Regions from separate parts of the Cupriavidus sp. GW822-FHT06G04 genome, predicted to be linked through region 1. Evidence: predicted binding sites of a transcription regulator. Region 1 holds the regulator's gene; the other holds the start of a gene.
What was found. The regulator FliA, encoded in region 1, starts transcription of late flagellar genes. The targets are predictions, from matches to a motif close to CTAAAGTTTNNNNNNNNNNNGCCGNTA.

Region 1 (3,410 bases):
GGCCGGCTGCTGGCGCTGTTGGACGTGCTGGAAAACTATCCGGGCCGCAGCGCATCGCCCGCGATGATGGCCGTCGAACCAGCGGCCGACGCGCCCGAATCCGCTGCGTCCGCGATGCGGGCGATGGCCGCCATGGATGCCATGCCGCAGTTCGCGGCGGCCGGGGAGTAAGCCTTGAATCCGATGGCTTCCGATCAGGCAGAAAGCCTGCGCCGCCTGTTGGCGCCACGCGTGACGCGACGCATCGCGGTGGTCGCCGCCGAACCCGGGGCCGGCGCCACCACGGTGGCGCTGGGCCTGGCCAATGCGCTGTCGATGCAGGGCGAGCGCGTGCTGCTGGTGGACGAGGACGTCCACGGCGCGCGTGCCATGCGGCTTGCCGGCGCCACGCCCAGCGCTACGCTGGCCGATGTGCTGGCCGCACGCGTGCCGCTTGCCGCCGCGCTCGGCTCGCGCCCGGCCAGCGGCGTCGGCGTGCTGCCCGCCGGCCAGCTTGCGGCGGGCGCGATGCCCGACGAGCGGACGCTGTCGGCGCAATTGCCCGATATGCGCTCGGTGCTGATCGATGCGCGACGCGACGCCACCGGCGCGCTGTCGCCGATCGCCGCCACCGCGCACAACTTCGTGATCGTCCTGCGCCCGGAAGCGACGTCGATCACGGCAGCCTATGCATGCATCAAGCGGCTGCATCACGAATACGCATGCCGTCAATTCCAGCTGGTCGTCAATCTGGCGGCCACGGAAGGCGCGGTCACGGCCCTTGCGCGCAACCTGACTCGCACGGCGAGCCAGTACCTGGGCGTGGAGGCCGGCCTGGCAGGGTATCTGCCGATCGATCCGCTGGTGGCGCGTGCGCTCCAGCTCGGGCGCTGCGTGGTGGAGGCGTATCCCGCCGCCGCGGCCACCGGCGCGTTGCGGCACATCGCCAGCAGTGTTGGCGCATGGCCGTTGCGACAGACAGCATCGCCCCGTGGGATGGCTTCGGCCGTTCCCGCATGAAGCAAAGAACAAGAAGTCTCGACCGGACCGGAAACTCAGCCTGCCAGTCGCCGATTGCAGTCTCCGCGGCACTGGCCCACTCAGAAAGTATTTACCGAGAGTTCCACCCATGTACACGATTCAGGGAAAGCTCGAGCAGGCGGATGTGGTCAAATCCCACGCACCACTGGTACGGCGCATCGCGCTGCAACTGGCGGCAAAACTGCCCGCCAGCGTGCAGATCGACGACCTGATCCAGGCTGGCATGATCGGCCTGCTCGACGCCGCCAAGCGCTATGAAGACAACCACGGCGCGCGGTTCGAGACCTACGCCAGCCAGCGCATCCGCGGCGCGATGCTGGACGAAGTGCGCGCCAACGACTGGCAGTCGCGCAGCCTGCGGCAGTTCACGCGCAAGATCGAGCGTACCCAACGTCAGCTCGAGCAGAAGCTCGGCCGCACGCCGATCGACTCCGAGGTGGCCAAGGAGCTCGACATGGCGCTCGACGAATACCAGGAGCTGCTTAACGAGGTCTATGGCTGCCAGTTGCTGCACTACGAAGACTTCGAGCGGTCCGGCGAGGAGGATTTTCTCGATCGGCATCTGGGCGTTACCGACGACGCGAATCCGCTGACCGTATTGATGGAATCGGGCATGCGCGATGCGCTGATCCGCGCCATCGACAAATTGCCCGAACGCGAAAAGCTGGTGTTGTCGCTGTGCTACGACCAGGAACTGAACCTGCGCGAAATCGGCGCGGTGCTGGAAGTGACGGAGTCGCGCGTGTGCCAGATTCGCAGCCAGGCGATCGCGCGCCTGCGCAACCAGCTGCGCGGGATGCTGTAATGCAGCGCGCCATCGTGATCGCCGCGCTGTGCGCGTTTGGCCCGGGCTGGTCTGCCGCGCAGACGTCCGCGCCGGTCTTCATGAAGGCGACCTACGAGATCACGGGTTCGCGCTATGCGTGGACCGCATCCGCCGGGGCGCCGCAGATCGCAAACCGGGGGCAGCGCACACTGTCTTTACCGGTGCTGCCCGCCGCTACGATGCCGCAGGCGACGGGACGGATCACCTCGGTGCGCTGGCGCTACAGCTTCACCCGTACCCCGCCGGTCGATCTGCAAGCGTATCTGTGCAATGCGGATCGATGCGTTCTGCTGCCCGGCGCCGAGGGCAAGACCGATGCCTTTGTTGGCGACGACGCGACCAAGGGATTCGTCTTCGCCTATCGCGTGCCGGGCCAGGGCGGCCTCATGCCGATGCTGCAAGGCCGCAGCAACGAGGTGACTGTCAGTTACCGCTAAGACCTGAAATCAACGCGTTGCCACGGCGCAATGCCACCGCCCGGTGGCATGGTTTGTGCGCCATCCCGCCAGGCAACGTGCGGCGTGCGCCGTATTCGTCCTATCGTGCATATTTGCGCGGACCTCGCGTCCGCCATGTCGCATGCCGGCATGTAATTTCTACGTGCAAGTCCCGCCACGTTGCCATCCGCTGTCAGCCAGAAAGGATCCAACAACATGGAAGACTTCCGCGACATCAAGCTTTCGCGCCGTGAATTCGTGGTGGCCGGTGCGGCATCGATCACGGCTGCGGCAGCGCCGGCCGGCGCCGCTACGGCTGCCGCAACGGCGCCCGCGCCGCGCTCGCCAGCCGCCCTGAAGCCCGTGGCTTCGAAGGTGTCATTCATCGTCAATGGCCAGTCACGCGCGCTTGAGCTCGATACTCGTACCACGCTGCTCGACGCACTGCGCGAGCATCTGCATCTCACCGGCACCAAGAAGGGCTGCGATCACGGCCAATGCGGCGCGTGCACGGTGATCGTCGACGGCCGGCGCATCAATTCATGCCTGAGCCTTGCCGTCATGCACGAAGGCGCAAAGATCACCACGGTCGAAGGCCTCGGCACGCCCAATCGCATGCATCCGATGCAGGTCGCGTTCGTTAAGCACGATGGCTACCAGTGCGGCTATTGCACGCCGGGCCAGATCTGCTCGGCCGTGGCCGTGCTCGATGAAATCCGCGCAGGCATCCCTAGCCACGTCAGCGCCGATCTCAACGCGCGCCCGCTGCTGTCGGCAGATGAACTGCGCGAGCGCATGAGCGGCAATATCTGCCGCTGCGGCGCGTATTCAAACATTGTCGAGGCGATTGCCGAAGTTGCAGGGGGCCAGTCATGAATCCATTCTCCTACGCTCGCGCCACGTCGCCGGCCGATGCCGCCGCGGCAGCCCTGCAGACGCCCGGCGCGCGGTTTATCGCGGGCGGCACCAATCTGCTGGATCTGATGAAGCTTGGCATCGAATCGCCCACCCACCTGATCGACGTGAATGGACTGGCGCTCGACAAGATCGAGCCCACGGCCGAGGGCGGCCTGCGCGTGGGTGCGTTGGTGCGCAATACCGATCTGGCGGCGGACACGCGCGTGCGC
Region 2 (3,410 bases), on a different contig from region 1:
CTGGCTGCGCACGCGGATGGCATGGCCAAGCTGGCCGTGCGCGAGCGCCTCGGCCGCATCGAGCGCCTGGTTGGCGGGGCGCGTGACCGAACGTGTCAGGCCGATGCCGAGCAGCGTGGCGATTATCGCCGCCGCCACCGACAGCCCGATCAACAGATTGCGCGTGAACAGATATTGGGCGGACGCCGCTTCCACCGCTTCGGTGGCCATCTTGCGGCCCAGTTCGGCGATTGCGTCGAGCTTTTCGAAATACCCGGCCTGCGCAGCCGGCAGCGTGACGATCAGGCCCGCGCGCGCGCCGTCGAATTCGCCCGCGCGCATTTGCTGCATGACGAGGTCGAGCTGGCCGTTGTAGGCCTTGCGCGCCTCGATCAGTTCATCGAACCTGGCCTTGGACTCCGCGCTGCCCGATGCCTGCATGAACTTGCCCAGGTCGTTGAGCGTCGCGCCAACCTGTTCGCGGATCTTGCCGATCTTTTCAGCGTTCTGCGCGGCCAGCGCCGGATCCTCGGTCAGCGTGGCGTCGCGCACCATGATGCCGATCGCCAGCACGCGCTCCTTGGCCAGCTTCAGGTCCAGCACGCGCATCAGGCGTTGTTCCACCGCGTGGTGCATCGCGTCGTTCATGCTGCCGAGCGCCGACACTCCCAATGCGGCCACGCTGGCCAGCAGCACCACCACGACGCAGAATGCCAGCGACATTCGCGCGCCAATCCCCATCTTTCGCAAGCCCATCACTTCGTACCTTTCATTCGGTTCGGTTGTGTGCGTGCGAGCGGCATTCGAGCCGAACCCGGGCGTCGCACCGATCCGCTATCGGCGCGCGGCGGGCAAGCCTTGAGGGAAATAATGAATTGAGGGGGAAATTCGCTGTTCTTCCACAAATTGCCCAGGCAACGAATCGCTTCTAATCTGTCTCGTGCACTTCGATCCCGCCGCAAACGGCGGAAAGCACCAGGCAGATTTGAGGCCCGGATTGCAGCGAAGGACGCGGGCTCAAAAAAAAGAAGCCCACGCGCGGGGTGCTCGTAGGCTTTCAGGACTGCTGTAAAAGGGCCGGCTGTACCCGACCCGAATGCCGAATATAAACCCGCTTACATGAGGTGTAAATCTCGTTTCTATCAGGGATTGCCCTGATGGTGGGCGTAAAAACATCAGCGGGTTAGTACCAAAAGTGACGCCTGACGTTACTTTTATCGCTGTCATCAAATAACGGACGATCGCCGCAAACCTTTAGCTGGCGCGGGTTGCAGCGATCTTCACAGGCGCGTCAACGATCAAATTGCAGCGAAGTGCTACATCAAGCACAAATATTCATCAACTGAATTTATAGAGCAAAGCCTCTAGACGCTGGCAAGCCATCGATTCGTCAATGCTTGTAAAACTTTGTTACTCTCCCGCCTGAAGTATTCCCCTTCTCTCCTGGCAGCGCCGACGCCCGCCAGCAGCTGCGCAGCGTCAAGCACTTTCGTGAAACGCCCGTCTGCTGCAATCATGTCGGCCCGTCCCTGTGCCGGTTCCGAGAGCGAATGTTTCAAAACTCGCCCCTGTCAGGCCGCCTCGTACGTCACTTTTAGTGCGACGGCGTTCGGATTACCCCATCATCGGACCGTTGTCAGCCGCCAGAACCCTTGCGGGCTCTTCCGGAGAAGTTGTGAAGAAGGAAATCAAGGCTCCCAGACCCAGCCGAAAGTTGCAGCAACTGCAGTTCGCGGCGCACAGCGCCAGCCGTGTGGCCGTCATCGTGCATTTGTCGAACGGCACGAAGCTCAATGGCATCGTGCTGGCGTCGGACAACTACATGATCCTGCTGGGCCGCAACGCGGAAGATCCCACGCCTACGCTGATCTACAAGCGCGCCATCACGGTAGTGACACCCGCGCATGCACCGGAGGAAACCGTGGCGATGGTCGATGCGCAAGCGTCGCCGGGCTTTGTGCGCATCTTCATTCCGCGCACCCGCAAGCGCCGCTGAAGCGCCCCGCCGGCCGTGCGCAGGGCCTGCGCCAGCCCGGCCCGCGACACCTGTCCACCTATCTATATAGGCGCGCGCCGTGCGCATACACCAGATCGGACTGCGCCCGCAACTCGCCCAAAGATCACTCTAAAGTCTTTCCACCCTCGGTCGATAACCCTTGCAACGGAGGCACTCTCGCCCTGCAAAGCAGGCAGCCAACGTTACGGCACCCGCCGGAATGCCTAAAACATTGCAAATAGGAGTCGTACCATGGCGCAAGTCATTAATACCAACTCGTTGTCCCTGATGACGCAGAACAACCTGAACGCGTCGCAATCGTCGTTGAACACGGCGATCCAGCGTCTGTCGTCGGGTCTGCGCATCAACAGCGCAAAGGACGATGCAGCCGGCCAGGCCATCGCCAACCGTTTCACCGCCAACATCCGCGGCCTGACCCAGGCTCAACGTAACGCCAACGACGGCATCTCGCTGGCGCAAACGACTGAAGGCGCGCTGACCGAAGTCAACAACAACCTGCAACGTATCCGTGAACTGTCGGTGCAGGCTGCTAACGGTTCGAACTCTTCGTCGGACCTGCAATCGATCCAGGACGAAATCGCACAACGTCTGGCTGAAATCGACCGTACGTCGGCACAAACCGACTTCAACGGCGTGAAGGTTCTGTCGGGCGCTGCCAAGCCGCTGACGATCCAGGTTGGCGCCAACGACGGCGAAACGATCTCGATCAACCTGTCGGAAATCTCGTCGAAGACCCTCGGCCTGAACGGCTTCAGCGTTGCCGGCAAGGTGAACACCGCCGCCACGCTGACCGACGTGCAGAACTCGCAAACGGCCGCCGACAAGGCTGCCGCTGGTCTGCCGGCCAACACGTACCAAGTGACGACGGCCAACACGGCCGCCACGAGCAAGAACGTTCTGTCGAAGCTGAGCGACGGCGACACCGTTGCAGTCGGCGGCGGCAGCACCTACACGTACGACGCCAAGGCTGGCAACTTCAAGTACACCGCCAACGTGGCCGCTGCTGGCCTGGCTGCCGAAGCCACCAAGCTGACCCCGGCTACGGGCACGAACTCGGCCGTGTACACGAACACCGCCGGTGCTTCGACCAGCTTCGAAATCGACACGGCAGGCAAGATCACCATCGGTGGCGCCGCTGCTTACCTGGACGCAGGTGGCAACCTGACGACCAACAACGCCGGCGGCCTGACGCAGACGGACATCGGCTCGGTGCTGACCGCCGCTGCTGCCGCTGCTGCTGGTGTTGGCAGCGTTGCAGTGGGTGGCACGACGTACAAGTCGGACGGCGCTGGTGGCCTGGACTACAACACGACGGCTACGTCTGACCAAGTGGAAGCTGCCCTGACGGCCGCTGGTGCCAACAGCACCGTGACGTTTGCTCCGGGTTCGCTGATGTCCGGCACCGCCACCCTGA

Region 2: the regulator FliA is predicted to act here: its motif matches at 2,105-2,131, upstream of AC1RKI_RS21490 (flagellin N-terminal helical domain-containing protein).

Annotation. Positions count from the first base shown of each region.
Region 1 is NZ_JBXALD010000008.1:110,136-113,545, forward strand. Features, by position in the region: gene flhF (flagellar biosynthesis GTPase FlhF) at 1-171, shown strand, start outside; gene AC1RKI_RS18785 (MinD/ParA family ATP-binding protein) at 184-999, shown strand; gene AC1RKI_RS18790 (RNA polymerase sigma factor FliA) at 1,109-1,825, shown strand; gene AC1RKI_RS18795 (flagellar protein FlhE) at 1,825-2,283, shown strand; gene paoA (aldehyde dehydrogenase iron-sulfur subunit PaoA) at 2,500-3,159, shown strand; gene AC1RKI_RS18805 (FAD binding domain-containing protein) at 3,156-3,410, shown strand, end outside.
Region 2 is NZ_JBXALD010000010.1:48,142-51,551, forward strand. Features, by position in the region: gene AC1RKI_RS21480 (methyl-accepting chemotaxis protein) at 1-702, opposite strand, end outside; gene AC1RKI_RS21485 (RNA chaperone Hfq) at 1,655-1,975, shown strand; gene AC1RKI_RS21490 (flagellin N-terminal helical domain-containing protein) at 2,228-3,410, shown strand, end outside.